2 regions of the Mesorhizobium sp. M0029 genome follow, and region 1 is predicted to be linked to the other one. Evidence: predicted binding sites of a transcription regulator. Region 1 holds the regulator's gene; the other holds the start of a gene.
The links. Region 1 encodes PhoB, which activates phosphate uptake and scavenging genes when phosphate is short. Its sites were predicted from a motif close to TGTCATNNANCTGTCAT; they were not measured.
Positions count from the first base shown of each region.

Region 2: NKJ76_RS10015 (ceramide glucosyltransferase) is a predicted target of PhoB. The motif match lies at 4,082-4,098, and genes of this name have one in related genera.

Region 1 is NZ_JAMYVF010000018.1:69,486-77,276, reverse strand. Features, by position in the region: gene xylF (D-xylose ABC transporter substrate-binding protein) at 1-458, opposite strand, end outside; gene NKJ76_RS25270 (ROK family protein) at 724-1,959, shown strand; gene phoB (phosphate regulon transcriptional regulator PhoB) at 1,990-2,679, opposite strand; gene phoU (phosphate signaling complex protein PhoU) at 2,696-3,400, opposite strand; gene pstB (phosphate ABC transporter ATP-binding protein PstB) at 3,441-4,265, opposite strand; gene pstA (phosphate ABC transporter permease PstA) at 4,283-5,599, opposite strand; gene pstC (phosphate ABC transporter permease subunit PstC) at 5,596-7,056, opposite strand; gene NKJ76_RS25240 (substrate-binding domain-containing protein) at 7,152-7,791, opposite strand, start outside.
Region 2 is NZ_JAMYVF010000004.1:388,525-396,315, forward strand. Features, by position in the region: gene NKJ76_RS09995 (aspartate aminotransferase family protein) at 130-1,329, shown strand; gene argF (ornithine carbamoyltransferase) at 1,348-2,259, shown strand; gene NKJ76_RS10005 (Hsp33 family molecular chaperone) at 2,368-3,399, shown strand; gene apaG (Co2+/Mg2+ efflux facilitator ApaG/CorD) at 3,584-3,976, opposite strand; gene NKJ76_RS10015 (ceramide glucosyltransferase) at 4,192-5,343, shown strand; gene NKJ76_RS10020 (O-succinylhomoserine sulfhydrylase) at 5,355-6,545, opposite strand; SAM riboswitch at 6,603-6,680, opposite strand; gene NKJ76_RS10025 (2'-deoxycytidine 5'-triphosphate deaminase) at 6,821-7,791, shown strand, end outside.

The sequences.
Region 1 (7,791 bases):
TTGATGAAGACATAGTTGCCTTCGGGCTTCGCCTTGAACACTTCGCGGGCCTGCATGCGGCCGACTTCCTTGTTGTCGAAGGTCAGGTAGAAGACGTCCTTGTTCTCGATCAGGCGATCATAGCCGACGACCGGAATGCCTTCGTCCAGCGCCTTCTGCACCGCCGGGCCGATGGCCGAGGCGTCCTGCGCCAGGATGATCAGCGCGTTGGCGCCCTGCGAGATCAGGCTTTCGACGTCGGTCAGCTGCTTGCCGGGATTGGACTGCGCGTCGGCCGAAATGTACTTGTCGCCGTCGGCTTCGATCGCCGTTTTCATCGCCGCCTCGTCGGTCTTCCAGCGCTCTTCCTGGAAGTTCGACCACGACACGCCGATGACCTTGTCCTTCGCCTGCGCGACCGAGACCAGCGCCAGCGACATGGCGACACCCGCCAGCATGGCGGCTGCAAATCTGTCCATCATAATCCTCCCTGCGCCGCGTGCGGCGCGACAAAACTGGCCCGAGGGCCGGCACACAGAGGCCCTATTTTTTCGAGCCTCGAAAAAATACTGGTTCAATGATAAGGCGCTGTCAACATCGATTCTGATGGATTCTGATGGCCTTGCCGAATTTTTTCGAGGTCCGCAATAAACAATGACAGGGCTGCCGGCGTCTGCCAATATTTGGCTGGTGCCGTCGAACGCCTTCACTATCATGAGGCGCGAGGAGGCCGGGAGGAAACAAATGTCGGTTGGAATCCGCCACGACGATCTGCGCCGTCGCAACCGTGCGATGGTGATTTCAGCCGTGCGCCGGGCCGGCCAGCCGTCGCGGACCGAGATTGCGGCGACCACCGGCCTCAGCCACTCGACCATATCGGCAATCTCGTCTGATCTGATTCAAGAAGGCATCCTGATTGAAGGCAAACCTGGCGAGACCGGCGCACTGAAACGCGGCCGGCCGCAGGTGGGCCTTGGTCTCAACCCGGAAGCGGCGGCGGTGATGACCGTCGTGCTGTCGCTCAATTTCCTGTCCGTCACCGTCATCGACTATGCCGGCCACGTCGTCGCCGAGGAACAGCGCCGGCTGGACACGCTGACCAAGCCGCGCGACGAGCTGATTGGCGAATGCGTAGCAATCGTCCGGCGGCGGCTTGAGGATCCCGACCTCGATGTCCAGAGCATCGCCCGCATTGCCATGGGCATCCAGGGCATCACCGATTCGCAGGCGCGCGCCATGCTGTGGTCGCCGATCACGCCACTGACCGACATTGCCTTCGCCGACATGTTGGAAGCGGAATTCGGCATTCCTGCCACCATGGAGAACGATTGCAACATGATGGCGGTGGCGCTGCAATGGCGCCAGCCCGAGCGCTACCGCGACAATTTTATCGCCATCCTCTTATCGCACGGCATCGGCATGGGCCTGGTGCTGAAAGGCGAACTGTTCACCGGCACCCATTCCTCGGGCGGCGAGTTCGGCCACATGATCCACCGTCCGGGCGGCGCGCTCTGCCGCTGCGGGCGGCGCGGCTGCGTGGAAGCCTATGCCGGAAACTACGCCATCTGGCGCAGCGCCAAAATGATGGGCGAGGATGCCGAGCCGGTCGATATCGGCGACGCTGATATGCGCGCACTCGCCGCGCGCGCCCGCGAAACCGACGGCCCGGAGCGCGAAGCCTATCGCAAGGCCGGCGAGGCGCTCGGCTTCGGCCTCGGCAGCCTGTTTGCGCTGATCGATCCGGCACCCGTCGCCATGGTAGGCGTCAGCGCCGCCGCCTTCGACCTGATCGAGCCGGCATTGCGCGAGGCCATCGCCCAGACTGCCGGCGGCCAGCACTCGAAGTCGATCTCCTTCGACACCGAGCCCAACGAACTGCCGCTGATCCGCGAAGGCTGCGCCATGCGCGCACTCGGCTTCGTCGACCAGGAGATTTTCGCACCGGGCATTCAGCCCAAATCTGGCAAGCATGTCGCCTGAAAGGCCGGCAACGGCGCGACGCGCAGCATCCTAATCTTCCCTGATCGCGTAGCCGGCGCCGCGAATGGTACGGATGACATCCGGCATGCGGCCGTTGTTGACGGCCTTGCGCAGCCGCCCGACATGGACATCGACGGTTCGCTCGTCGATATAGATCGTCTCGCCCCAGACATTGTCGAGCAGTTGGCTGCGCGAGAACACGCGGCCGGGATGGCGCATCATGAATTCGAGCAGCCGGAACTCGGTCGGTCCGAGCCTGATCTCGCTCTTCTTGCGGTAGACCCGGTGCGATTCTCGATCGAGCACGATGTCGCCGACCTTGAGCACGCTGGACAGCACTTCCGGCTTGGCCCGGCGCAGCAGCGCCTTCACTCGCGCCATGAACTCCGGCGTCGAGAATGGCTTGACCAGATAGTCGTCGGCGCCGGTGGACAGGCCGCGCACGCGATCGCTTTCCTCACCGCGCGCGGTCAGCATGATGATCGGCAGCCGCTCGGTTTCGGGCCGCACTCTAAGCCGCCGGCAGAGCTCGATGCCGGAAACAGCGGGCACCATCCAGTCGAGCACCAGGAGATCGGGCACGTTTTCCTGCAGGCGGATCTCGGCCTCGTCGCCGCGTGTCACCACCTCGACGTGATAGCCTTCGGATTCGAGGTTGTAGCGGAGGAGCACGCCTAGCGGTTCCTCGTCCTCCACGACCATGATGCGTGGCGCGATCATCGGCAGTTCACCCTCATCAGGCCGGCATGGCCATCGCCGTCTCGTCCTGCTTCGGACGATTGGCGGGCAGTTGCTGGCCGGTCAGCACATAATACGCATTTTCGGCGATGTTGGTGACATGATCGCCGATGCGCTCAAGATTCTTGGCGCAGAACAAGAGATGCGTGCAGGCGGTGATGTTGCGAGGGTCTTCCATCATGTAGGTCAAGAGCTCACGAAACACGGACGTGTATTTGACGTCGATGCGCTCGTCGTCATTCCTGAGTTTTGCAAGCGCTGCCGCATCGGTGGCGGCATATTCCTCGACGACGCCTTGCACCTGGATCAGCACCAGCTGCGCCATGGCGTCGATGGAGTGCGACAGGTCGCGCGGCGTGACACTGAGGCCCACGGTGCCGACGCGCTTGGCGATGTTCTTGGCGAGATCGCCGATGCGCTCGAGGTCGCCGGCCATGCGGATCGAGCCGACCACGGCGCGCAGATCGTTGGCCATCGGCTGGCGCTTGGCGATCAGCGTGATGGCGCGGTCGTCCAGTTCGCGCTGGCGCGCATCCATGATGGCGTCGTCGGAAACGACACGCTGTGCCAGCGCATTGTCCGAATTGAGCAGCGCCCTGGTCGAGCCGCTGACCATCGAGCCTGCCAGATCGCCCATGTCGCGGATCAGCTTGCTGATCTGCCCGAGCTCTTCATCGAAGGAGGCGACGGTATGTTCACCCATGATCTTGGTCCTCGTGCCTGAAATTCACCCGCCGGAAGGTTCAGCCGAAGCGGCCGGTAATGTAATCCTGGGTGCGCTTGTCGTCGGGGTTGGTGAACATCTTGTCGGTTGCGCCCTCCTCGACGAGATAGCCGAGATGGAACATCGCCGTGCGCTGCGACACGCGCGCCGCCTGCTGCATCGAGTGGGTGACGATGACGATCGTGTAGTTCTGGCGCAGCTCGTCTATCAGCTCCTCGACACGGGCGGTGGCGATCGGATCAAGCGCCGAGCAGGGCTCATCCATCAGGATCACTTCCGGCGACACGGCGATGGCGCGCGCGATGCACAGGCGCTGCTGCTGGCCGCCGGACAGGCCGGTGCCGGGCTCCTGCAGGCGGTCCTTGACCTCGTTCCAGATCGCAGCCTTCTTCAGGCTCTGCTCGACGATCTGGTCCATGTCGGACTTGCGCTTAGCCAGCCCATGGATGCGCGGGCCGTAGGCGACGTTCTCGTAGATGGACTTCGGGAACGGGTTGGGTTTCTGGAACACCATGCCGACGCGTGCGCGCAGTTCGACGACATCGATGTTCTTGTCGTAGATGTCGTCTTCATCGAGCGTGATCTTGCCGGTCACCCGCGCCGAATCGATGGTGTCGTTCATGCGGTTGAGGCAGCGCAGGAAGGTCGACTTGCCGCAGCCGGACGGGCCGATCAGCGCCGTCACCTGGTTCTGGCGGACGTCGAGATTGACGTCGAACAACGCCTGCTTCTCGCCATAGAACACGCCGACCTTGTCGCCGCGCATCTTGATGACTTCGTTCGACTTGGCGTTCATTTTGTCGCCCACTGCATTCTCAAGGGACTGTTCGGTCATGATGTTCATACCAAATTGCCTTTTTTCTACCAGCGCCGCTCGAACCGGCGCCGGAGCACGATCGCGGTGATGTTCATGGCCATGAGGAAGACGAGCAGGATGATGATGGCGCCGGACATGCGCTCGACAAAAGCGCGCTCAGCCTCGTTTGCCCACATATAGATCTGAACCGGCAGCGCGGTCGCCGGATCGAAAGGCGTCGTCGGATAATCGGCGACGAAAGCGACCATGCCGATCAAGAGCAGCGGTGCTGTCTCGCCGAGCGCACGCGCCAGGCCGATGATGGTGCCGGTAAGGATGCCTGGGGCGGCAAGCGGCAGGATGTGATGGAACACCATCTGCATCTTGGAGGCGCCGAGACCTAGGGCCGCCGAGCGGATCGACGGCGGCACCGCGGCGAGGGCGGCGCGCGTGGCGATGATGATGGTCGGCAGCGTCATCAGCGTCAGCACCAGGCCGCCGACGAAGGAAGCCGAGCGCGGCATGCCGAGGAAGTTGATGAACACGGCAAGGCCAAGCAGACCGAAGACGATCGACGGCACCGCCGCGAGATTGTTGATGTTGACTTCGATCAGGTCCGTAAAGCGGTTCTTCTTGGCGAATTCCTCGAGATAGATCGAGGCGGCGACGCCGATCGGCAGCGCCAGCAACAGCACGATCACCATCATGTAGAACGAGCCGATGATCGCCACGCCCATGCCCGACGTTTCGGGCCGGCTGGAGGCGCCATAGGTGAACAGGCCGGTGTTGAAATGCTCGGCCATCACGCCGTCGGCTTTAAGCTTGTTCATCCAGTCGATCTGCTGGTTGGACACCTTGCGGCGCGCTTCATCGACGCCGAGGTCGATCTGACCCTTGAAGGCCGAGTCGAGGTTCGCGGCAGCCAGGATGTCGACGTCACGCGTCCTGCCGATCACCGACGGATCGGCGGAGACGATGTCGCGCAGCTGGACGCGGGCGCCTTCCGACAGGAAGCCCTTGAGCTTCAGCATCATCGGCTTGTTGGCCGGATCGATGCCGAGCTTGGCCACCAGCGCGTTTTCGGCGAGCTTGGGATAGTTCGCCTTGATCAGCACGGTAGGGTCGGTGGCGCGCTTGCCGGAGGGATCGATCACCTTCTCGTCGAAGGTGACCGGCAGCGTCACCGTCGTCTGCCAGAAGGCGGTGTAGCCTTTCGAGACGATGGTGATCAGCATGATGGCCAGGAACGCCAGGCCCACCGAGATCGCAATCACGCCATAGATGCGGAACCGGCGTTCGGCGGCATAGCGCGCCTTCAGCCCGATGTCGCGGCGCGGACGCGCGACGGCACCCGCCATCGTGTCCAGGGGGATGTCGGTCATTCGTACTGCTCCCGGTACTTGCGCACGATGTAGAGGGCGACGATGTTCATCACCAGCGTCAGCGCGAACAGCGTCAGGCCGAGCGCGAAGGCGACCAGCGTCTGCGGCGAGTTGAACTCGAGATCGCCGGTCAGCTGGTTGACAATCTTGACGGTGATGGTCGTCATCGCCTCGAACGGATTGGCCGTCAGATTGGCGGCGACGCCCGCCGCCAGCACGACGATCATCGTCTCGCCGATGGCGCGCGACGCCGTCAACAGGATGGCGCCGACGATGCCGGGCAGTGCCGCCGGCAGGATCACCCGCTTGATCGTCTCGGAGCGCGTGGCACCGAGGCCGAGCGAGCCGTCACGCATTGCGCGCGGCACCGCGGTGATGATGTCGTCGGACAAAGAGGACACGACCGGGATCAGCATGACGCCCATCACCAGACCGGCGGTGAAGATGCTCTGGCCCTGGATGAAGGGCGAGCCGCCGGTGAGTGCCGCCGACAGGTCGCGCAAGAACGGTCCGAGCGTGACAACGGCGAAGATGCCGTAGACGATGGTCGGAATGCCGGCCAGCAGTTCCAACGCCGGCTTGACCACCGAGCGCACACCGCGCGAGGCATATTCGGACATGTAGACCGCCGACATCAGCCCGACCGGCACTGCCACCAGAAGGGCGACGGCGGCGATGTAGAGCGTGCCGGCAAGAAGCGGGATCAGGCCGAACTGACCCCGGCTGCCGCCGGAACCGGCGGCGGCGAAACGCGGATCCCACACCGTGCCGAAGAAGAAGCTCATCGGCGACACGCTCTCGAAGAAGGTGATGGTCTGGAACAGCATCGACAGCACGATGCCGACCGTGGTCAGGATGGCGATGGTCGAGGCCGCAAGCAGCCCCCACAGCATCAGCTTCTCGACGTTGTTGCGCGCCCTGGCGCGCGGCGCGATCTGCCTCAGCGCATAGAAGGCGCCGGCGACCGACAGCGCGAAGGTCAGCACGGCGCTGAACAGGCCGAGCCGGTCCTGGACCTGGTTCGCCTCGACCGCGATCGGGATCATATAGTCCTGGGTGTCACTGGCCAGTGCCACGCCCTTGGCGGCGAGCAGCGGCTGCAATTCGGCGAAAGTAGCGGGAAGTGCGGTATCGCCATCGAGCCGGCGCAGGCCCTTGGCCAGGCTCTTCACCAGGCTGGCGTCGAGCGCTTCGCTGGCCACCTTTGTGTCGGCGGTGCGCTCGGGCAAAGCGGCATGGATATGCCGGTCGAGATAGAAGGAAGAGCCGATATCCCAGACGGCGAGCAAAAGGACGGCAGGCAGGACCGCGAGCAGAAAGGCCCACCAGCCATGATAATGCGCGCGCGAATGCGGCTTGACCTTGCCGGTATCCTGCGCCGCGGCGCGCTGGCGGCCGACCACAAAAGCGACCACGCCTATGGCGATGACTATGGCGAGTACGAGCAAGGACGACATAACCCACCCCAGGGAAAATTCAGATCGCCGCAGCCGTTTCGGCAAGCGGCGAAGTCAGGGCGCGGAGTTCATCCGCGCCCTGATCCGTCCGTTGATTACATTGTCTTTCCAGCGGCGAAGGCGTCGCGCTGGCCCTGACGTTCGGCGTCGGGAGCGGAAACCAGGCCGTACTGGGCGAGCGGGCTTTCCGGGCCGATCATCTGGTCATCAAGGAAGAACTCGACATATTCCTTGAGGCCGGGAACGACGCCCAGATGCGCCTTCTTGACGTAGAAGAACAACGGCCGCGACACGGGGTACGTGCCATCGGCGATGGTCTGCGTCGAAGGCACGATGCCTTCCACGGTAGCGACCTTCAGCTTGTCGGCATTGTTCTCGTAGAAGGCGAGGCCGAACACGCCAACGCCGCTCTTGTTGGAGTCGATGCGGGCCAGCGTCTCGGTGTAGTCGCCGTCAATGTCGACAGCCTTGCCGTCTTTGCGGATGGCGATGCAGGTCTTGCCGATTTCCTTGTCGTCGGCGATGCCGGCAGCCTTCAAAGCGGCCTTGTCGCAGCCGGCGTCGAGCAGCTTGGTCTCGAACACTTCACGGGTGCCGTGCTTCTCACCCGGGATATAGGCGGCGATATCCCAGTCGGGCAGCTTCGGATTGACCTGGTTCCACTTGGTGTTCGGGTTGTCGACCAGCTTGCCGTCGACCACCAGCTTGGCGGCGAGCGCCTTGTAGATGTCGGCG
Region 2 (7,791 bases), on a different contig from region 1:
CTCGTCGGGAGCTTGCCGCGCGCCTCTGCGCGACGTTTTCGTTGACTTCATGGCCGAAAAACACGATAAGCCGCAAAGGCCGCCGCTTTGGCGGCTTTTTTGATTTTTCCGGTACCGGAGACGCATATAATGAGCGGTTCGGCGCTTTACGAGACCTTTGCCCGCGCCCCTTTGGCCTTCGACCATGGCGAAGGCACCTGGCTGGTTACCGACAAGGGCGAGCGATATCTCGATTTCGCTGGCGGCATCGCGGTCAATTCGTTGGGCCACAGCCATCCGCATCTGGTCTCGGCGCTGACCGAACAGGCGGCCAAGCTCTGGCACGTCTCCAATCTCTACGAGATCCCGGGGCAGGCCCGGCTCGGCGAGCGGCTGGCTGACGCCACCTTCGGCGACAAGGTGTTCTTCACCAATTCCGGCGCCGAGGCGCTCGAATGCGCGATCAAGACGGCGCGGCGCTACCAGTTCGTCAAGGGCCATCCCGAGCGCTTCCGGGTCATTACCTTCGAAGGCGCCTTCCACGGCCGCACGCTGGCGACCATCGCCGCCGGCGGCCAGTACAAATATCTCGAAGGCTTCGGCCCCAAGGTCGAAGGCTTCGACCAGGTCGGCTTCGACGACATCGACGCCGCCGAGAAGGCGATCACACCAGAGACCGCCGCGATCCTGATCGAACCGGTACAGGGCGAGGGCGGCATCCGCCCGGTGCCGACGCAATCCTTGAAGCGGCTGCGGCAGCTCTGCGACCAGCATGGCCTGCTGCTGATCTTCGATGAGGTCCAGTGCGGTATCGGTCGCACCGGAAAGCTGTTCGCGCATGAATGGACCGGCGTGACGCCAGACATCATGGCGATTGCCAAGGGCATTGGCGGCGGCTTCCCGATGGGCGCGTGCCTCGCCACCGACGACGCTGTCGTCGGCATGACGGCAGGCGTGCATGGCACCACTTTCGGCGGCAATCCGCTGGCCATGGCGGTCGGCAACGCTGTGCTCGACGTCGTGCTGGAAGACGGCTTCCTCGAAGACGTCCAGCGCAAGGCATTGCTGATGAAGCAGGGCCTGGCGGCGGTCGCCGACGAATTTCCCGATGTCATCGAAGGCATCAGGGGCAGCGGCCTGATGCTTGGCCTCAAATGCGCCATGCCCAACACCAAGGTCAACATGGCGCTGCGCGACCAGCATCTGCTGGCGGTGCCGGCAGGCGACAACGTCATTCGTCTGCTGCCGCCGCTGACCGTCACCGACGTCGAGATCGGCGAAGCGCTCGATCGCATCCGCGCCGGCGCCAAGGGCCTGACCGACGCCATCGCCGCGGCCGCCGCGAAGTAATCCCGAGAACCATTCCCGATGAGCCTTCGCCATTTCACCGATCTTTCCGCCGTTTCCGAAGGCGATCTGCGCCTGATGCTGGACGATGCGGTGGTGCGCAAGGCGCGCCTCAAGGCCGGCGAACGGACCAAACCGCTCGAAGGCAAGGTGCTGGCCATGATCTTCGACAAGCCGTCGACGCGCACGCGCGTGTCCTTCGACGTCGGCATGCGACAGCTCGGCGGCGAGACCATCATGCTGACCGGCACCGAAATGCAGCTCGGCCGCTCCGAGACCATTGCCGACACCGCCAAGGTGCTGTCGCGCTATGTGGACGCCATCATGATCCGCACCACGTCGCATGAGCGGCTGCTCGAGCTGACCGAGAATGCCACGATTCCGGTCATCAACGGGCTGACCGACGACACCCATCCCTGTCAGCTGATGGCCGACATCATGACCTTCGAGGAGCATCGCGGTCCGGTTGCCGGCAAGACCATCGCCTGGACCGGCGACGGCAACAACGTGCTGCATTCGCTGCTCGAGGCCTCGGCGCGGTTCCGCTTCAACCTGAACGTCGCAGTGCCGGAAGGCAGCGAGCCGGCGCAGAAGCACATCGACTGGTCGAAGACCAATGGCGGCAAGCTGCACTTCACCCGCTCGCCCGAAGAGGCCGTCGACCAGGCCGACTGCATCGTCACCGACTGCTGGGTGTCGATGGGCCAGGAACACCGCGCCCGCGGCCATAATGTCTTCTCGCCCTATCAGGTCAATGCGGCGCTGATGGCGAGGGCCAAGCCCGACGCCCTGTTCATGCACTGCCTGCCGGCGCATCGCGGCGAGGAAGTCACCGACGAGGTCATCGACGGTCCGCATTCGGTGGTCTTCGACGAAGCCGAGAACCGGCTCCACGCCCAGAAGGCGGTTTTGGCCTGGTGTCTGGGCGCTTGATCTCCAGGCGCTTGATCTCCAAGCGCTTGATCCGGGGCGGCGCGATGCCTATTTGCGCCCCATCACGCAAATCAAGCGCGTTTGGACGCATGCACCCCTCCGGGCCGCATGGCCGCGCCCTGGAGCTTTGTCATGTTGGAAACGCATCAAGTGACTGAACATCACCCCAAACTCGGCGAGTTCGGCTATGCCGGCGACGATCATGTCGTACCCTTCGAGGTCGGCCCGCTCGACGTGCGCGGCCGCACCGTGCAACTCGGGCCGATGCTCGACGCCATCCTCAACCGTCACGACTATCCCGAGCCGGTCGCCCGCCTGCTCGCGGAAGCCTGTGTGCTGACGGTGCTGCTCGGCACCTCGCTCAAATTCGAAGGCAAGTTCATCCTGCAGACCCGCACCGACGGCCCGGTCGACATGCTGGTCGCGGATTTCTGCACGCCTTCGGCATTGCGCGCCTATGCGCGTTTCGACGCCGACCGGCTGGAGGCCCTGGTGGCCGCAGGCCAGACCTCGCAGCAGACGCTGCTGGGCAGCGGCGTTTTGGCGCTGACCATCGACCAGGGCGCGCACACGCAGCGCTATCAGGGCATCGTCCAGCTCGACGGCGAGACGCTGGAAGACGCCGCGCGCACCTATTTCCGCCAGTCGGAGCAGATCCCGACCGACCTCAGGCTATCGGTGGCCAAGCTGCTGACGCCCGGCCCCGGCGGTGCGCGCGAGCAGTGGCGCGCCGGCGGTATCCTGGCGCAGTTCCTGCCGCAGTCGCCCGAGCGCATGCGCGTGCCCGACATTCCGGGCGGCGACGGCGATCCGCGTGACGTGACGCAGGAGCCGGCCGACAATTCGTGGCGCGAGCTGGTGGCGCTGCTCGGCACCATCGAGCCGACCGAGCTGATCGACCCGACCATCGGCGCCGAGCGGCTGCTCTACAGGCTGTTCCACGAACATGGCGTGCGCGTCTTCGGCGGCGTGCCGGTCGCCGACCAATGTTCCTGCTCAAGGGACAAGATACGCGGCATCCTCGAGGGGTTTTCCGCGCAGGAGATCAAGGACAGCACCGAAGATGGCGGCATCCACGTCGCCTGCGAGTTCTGCTCGAAGCAGTACGACTTCGACCCGGCGGAATTCGCAGCTCAGTGAAGTCTTTTCCTTCTCCCCGTTCACGGGGAGAAGGTGCCCGAAGGGCGGATGAGGGGCAGCGCGAACTTTGGTGAATAACCGCGCATAGCCTACGTCATGTGCGTGGAAGATAACCTCATGAATCTGGCGCTGCCCTCATCGCCCTGCCGGGCATTTCTCCCCGTATAGTGGCGGGGAGAAAACCCTAATTCACCGTCCGCCGCGTCCCCGGCAGATCCAGCGAAAACGCCGGAATATCGACGTCGAACGTCTCGCCCTTTTTGTTGCGCATGGTGTAGTGGCCGACCATGAAGCCGGACGGCGTCGATAGCGGGCAGCCTGACGTGTATTGATAGCTGTCGCCGGGATTGAGCTCAGGCTGGTCGCCGACCACGCCGGCGCCGCGCACTTCCTCGACCCGGCCGCTGCCGTCGGTGATGTGCCAGTAACGCGACATAAGCTGCACGAAATCGTCCGACTGATTGTCGATCGTCACCTGGTAGCCCCAGACATAACGGTTCTCCGCCGGGTCCGAGCGGTCCTCCAGGTAGAACGGTCTGACCTGCACTTCGATGTTGCGCGTGACGGCGCGATACATGGGCTGCTCCGGTTGCGCGGCAAGGAACATTTGTCGCGCTATGCGGTTTGATACGCGCAGAGCGGCATGTCCTGCCAGCCTCAAAGCGCAGGTGCCGACAAACAATGTCATTTAAGTGACACATGACAATGTTGGTGTGCGCAAACCTTGCCGGCGACTCAAGGCCCATCTGACGAAGCAGCCGCGAGCGGCCTTTCCGGAGTGACCAGATCTCGATGGAACCAGCTCTCACAGCCGCTTTCGCTTCCTCCGCTTTGCTTCTTTCCAATCTCGCCAGCATCCTGCTTGCTTCGTCGAAGCTGAAAGCGCGTCGCCTTATCCCTCCGCCGTCCGGCGAGCAGCCACCGGTCTCGATCGTCGTGCCGTCGCGCGGCGTGGAGCCGTTCACACAAGAGACGCTGCAGCGAGCCTTCTCGCTCGACTGGCCGCGCTACGAACTGATCTTCTGCGTCGCTCACGCCGACGATCCCGTCGTCAAACTGATAAACAGGGCGATCGTCCTGTTTCCCAACGTGCCGGCCCGGCTGCTGATCGGCGACGACCGCGTCAGCAGCAACCCGAAGCTCAACAACTGCGTCAAGGGCTGGGAAGCGGCGCGCTATCATTGGGTTATTCTGGCGGATTCCAACGTGCTGATGCCAAGGGATTACGTCCAGCACCTGATGGCAGCCTGGCGGACCAATACCGGGCTTATCTGCTCGACGCCGATCGGCTCTCGGCCGGATGGCTTTTGGGCCGAGGTCGAATGCGCGTTCCTCAACACGCTGCAGGCGCGCTGGCAATATGCCGGCGAGGCGCTTGGCCTCGGCTTTGCCCAGGGCAAGAGCATGCTGTGGAACAAGCCGATGCTCGATACCAATGGCGGTATCCGCGCGCTGGCCGCCGAGATCGCCGAGGATGCTGCTGCGACCAAGCTGGTCAACGGACTGGGCCTGCGCGTCAATCTCGTTGCCTCGCCTTTCGAGCAACCACTGGGGCAGCGCCGACTTGCCGACATCTGGTCGCGTCAGGCGCGCTGGGCGCGGTTGCGCCGCGTCACCTTCCCGCTGTTTTTCGCACCCGAGATCCTGACCGGCGTCGCCGTGCCGTTGGCGTTGGCGCTGGTGGCGGCAGCAAGTGCCGGCGTCAGCCTGCCGGCCACGGTGTTGGCCGTGCTGGCGGCGGCCTACATTCCCGAATGCGCGCTGGCCGCGGCCAAGGGCTGGCACCTGTCGCTGCGCATGGTCCCGGCGATGATGGTCCGCGACATGATGCTTCCCGCCATCTGGGCGCGCGGCTGGCTGAGCGGCGCCGTCGACTGGCGCGGCAACACCATGATCATCGGCACCAAGGCAGCCGAGCTGGAAGAGGCTTCGTCGGGAGCGTGACGCCTCGCGGCCTACCCGGCTGCCTTCAGCGCCTGCGCAACGTCCTCCAGCAGATCGTCCGTGTCCTCAAGGCCGACCGACAGCCTGAGCGTTCCCGGCCCGATGCCGAGCTCGGCGCGAGCTTCGTCGCTGAGGTTCTTGTGCGTGGTGGTCGCCGGATGGGTGATCAGGCTCTTGGCGTCGCCGAGATTGTTGGAGATCAGCACGATGTCGAGCGCGTTCTGCAAGGCGAAGGCCGCCTGCTTGCCGCCCTTGACGTCGAGGCAGATCAGCGTCGATCCGCCTGTCATCTGCTTCTTGACGATGTCGGCCTGCGGGTGGTCGGCGCGGCCGGGATAGATGACGCGGGCGATTTCCGGCCGTCCTGCCAGGAAATCCGCGATCTTGGCCGCGCTTTCCGTCTGCTGGCGCACCCGAACCGGCAGCGTCTCCAGGCCCTTGAGCAGCGTCCAGGCGTTGAACGGCGACAGGCTCGGGCCGGTGTGGCGGAAATAGTCGTGCAAATTCTCGTCGATCCATTTCTTGTCCGACAGGATGATGCCGCCGAGACAGCGTCCCTGGCCGTCAATGTGCTTGGTCGCGGAGTAGACGACGATATGGGCGCCGAGCTGCAAGGGCTTCTGCTGCAAGGGCGTGGCAAAGACATTGTCGACGATCAGCCTGGCGCCGATCGAGGTGGCGAGCGCCGCCACCGCTGCGATGTCGACCACTTCCAGCGTCGGATTGGTCGGGCTTTCCAGGAAGAACAGTTTCGTGTTCGGCCGCACCGCCTTTTCCCAGTTGGCGATGTCGGTGCCGTCGACCAGCGTTGCCTCGATGCCGTATTTCGGCGCCAGCGTCTCCACCACCCAGCGGCAGGAGCCGAACAGCGCGCGCGCCGCAACGATATGGTCGCCGGCCTTGGCGCTGCACAGGAGCGCTGCCGTCACCGCCGCCATGCCGGACGCCGTTGCGCGCGCATCTTCGGCACCCTCCAGCGCGCACATGCGCTTTTCGAACATGTCGACGGTAGGGTTGGCATAGCGCGAATAGATGAAGCCCGGCTCCTCGCCCTTGAAACGGGCTTCCGCGGCCTGCGCCGTTTCATAGACATAGCCTTGGGTGAGATACATCGCTTCCGACGTCTCGCCGAACTGGGAACGCAGTGTTCCCCCGTGCACGAGTGCGGTCTGAGGCTTCCAGTTACGCTTCTTGGTGCTCATCGCTTTTGTTCCAGACACAAAAAAACCGGCCGCGAAAGTCGCAACCGGTCCATATGGCCTTGCGGCCCGACGGTCCTTTAGCGACTTGTTTAACGTGGCTGCAAGCCGACCGGCCAAATCACCACGGGATAACGACCCTTTAGACCTCACCTGCGCTTGCGTCAATTGCCGGCTTCATTAAGAGGTTTGTACCAGACAGGTTCCGCAATAATATCCAGCGGTTTTGCGGCAAGAACCTGCCACAAAGAGACCGACCTTGGAGCGGAGCCAGCCTTTTGCGGCAGACAGGCATTCTTCCCGATCAGGACATTTCCGCGCTGTTTCAGTCCGGCGCGCTGAAGTCGCCGCGCGCGCTCGATGTCGACCAGGTGCAGCCGGCGAGCCTCGATCTGAGGCTCGGCGACAAGGCTTTTCGCGTGCGCGCCTCCTTCCTGCCGGGTCCCGATCATCTGGTGGCCGACAAGCTTCACCGGCTGAAATTGCATGAGTTCAGTCTCGCCGAGGGCGCGGTGCTGGAAACCGGCTGCGTCTACATCGTGCCGCTGCTCGAAAGCCTGGCGCTGCCCGCAAACGTGTCGGCCTCGGCCAACCCGAAGAGCTCGACAGGCCGGCTCGACATCTTCACCCGGGTGATGACCGATCGCGGCCATGAGTTCGACAAGATCGCCGCCGGCTATCACGGACCGCTTTATCTTGAAGTCAGTCCGCGCACCTTCCCGATCGTCGTACGCGCTGGATCGAGACTGTCGCAGATCCGCTTTCGCACCGGCAACGCGCTGTTGTCGGAGGCAGAGCTGAACGAATTGCACCGCGCCGAGATGCTGGTGGCGACCGAGCCGCCCAACATTTCCGGCGGCGGCATTGCGCTGTCGATCGATCTTGACGGCGACCAGAACGGCCTGGTCGGCTATCGCGGCAAGCATCACACCGGCTTGATCGATGTCGACAAGCGCGCCGCCCAGGATGCCGCCGATTTCTGGGAGCCGCTCTATAAGAGCGGCGCCGGCGAACTGGTGCTCGACCCGGACGAGTTCTACATCCTGGTCAGCCGCGAAGCCGTGCACGTGCCGCCGCTCTACGCCGCCGAGATGACGCCCTTCGATCCGCTGGTTGGCGAATTCCGTGTTCACTATGCCGGCTTCTTCGATCCGGGCTTCGGCCATTCGGCCTCAGGCGGCACCGGCAGCCGGGCGGTGCTCGAAGTGCGCAGCCACGAAGTGCCGTTCATCCTCGACCACGGCCAGAT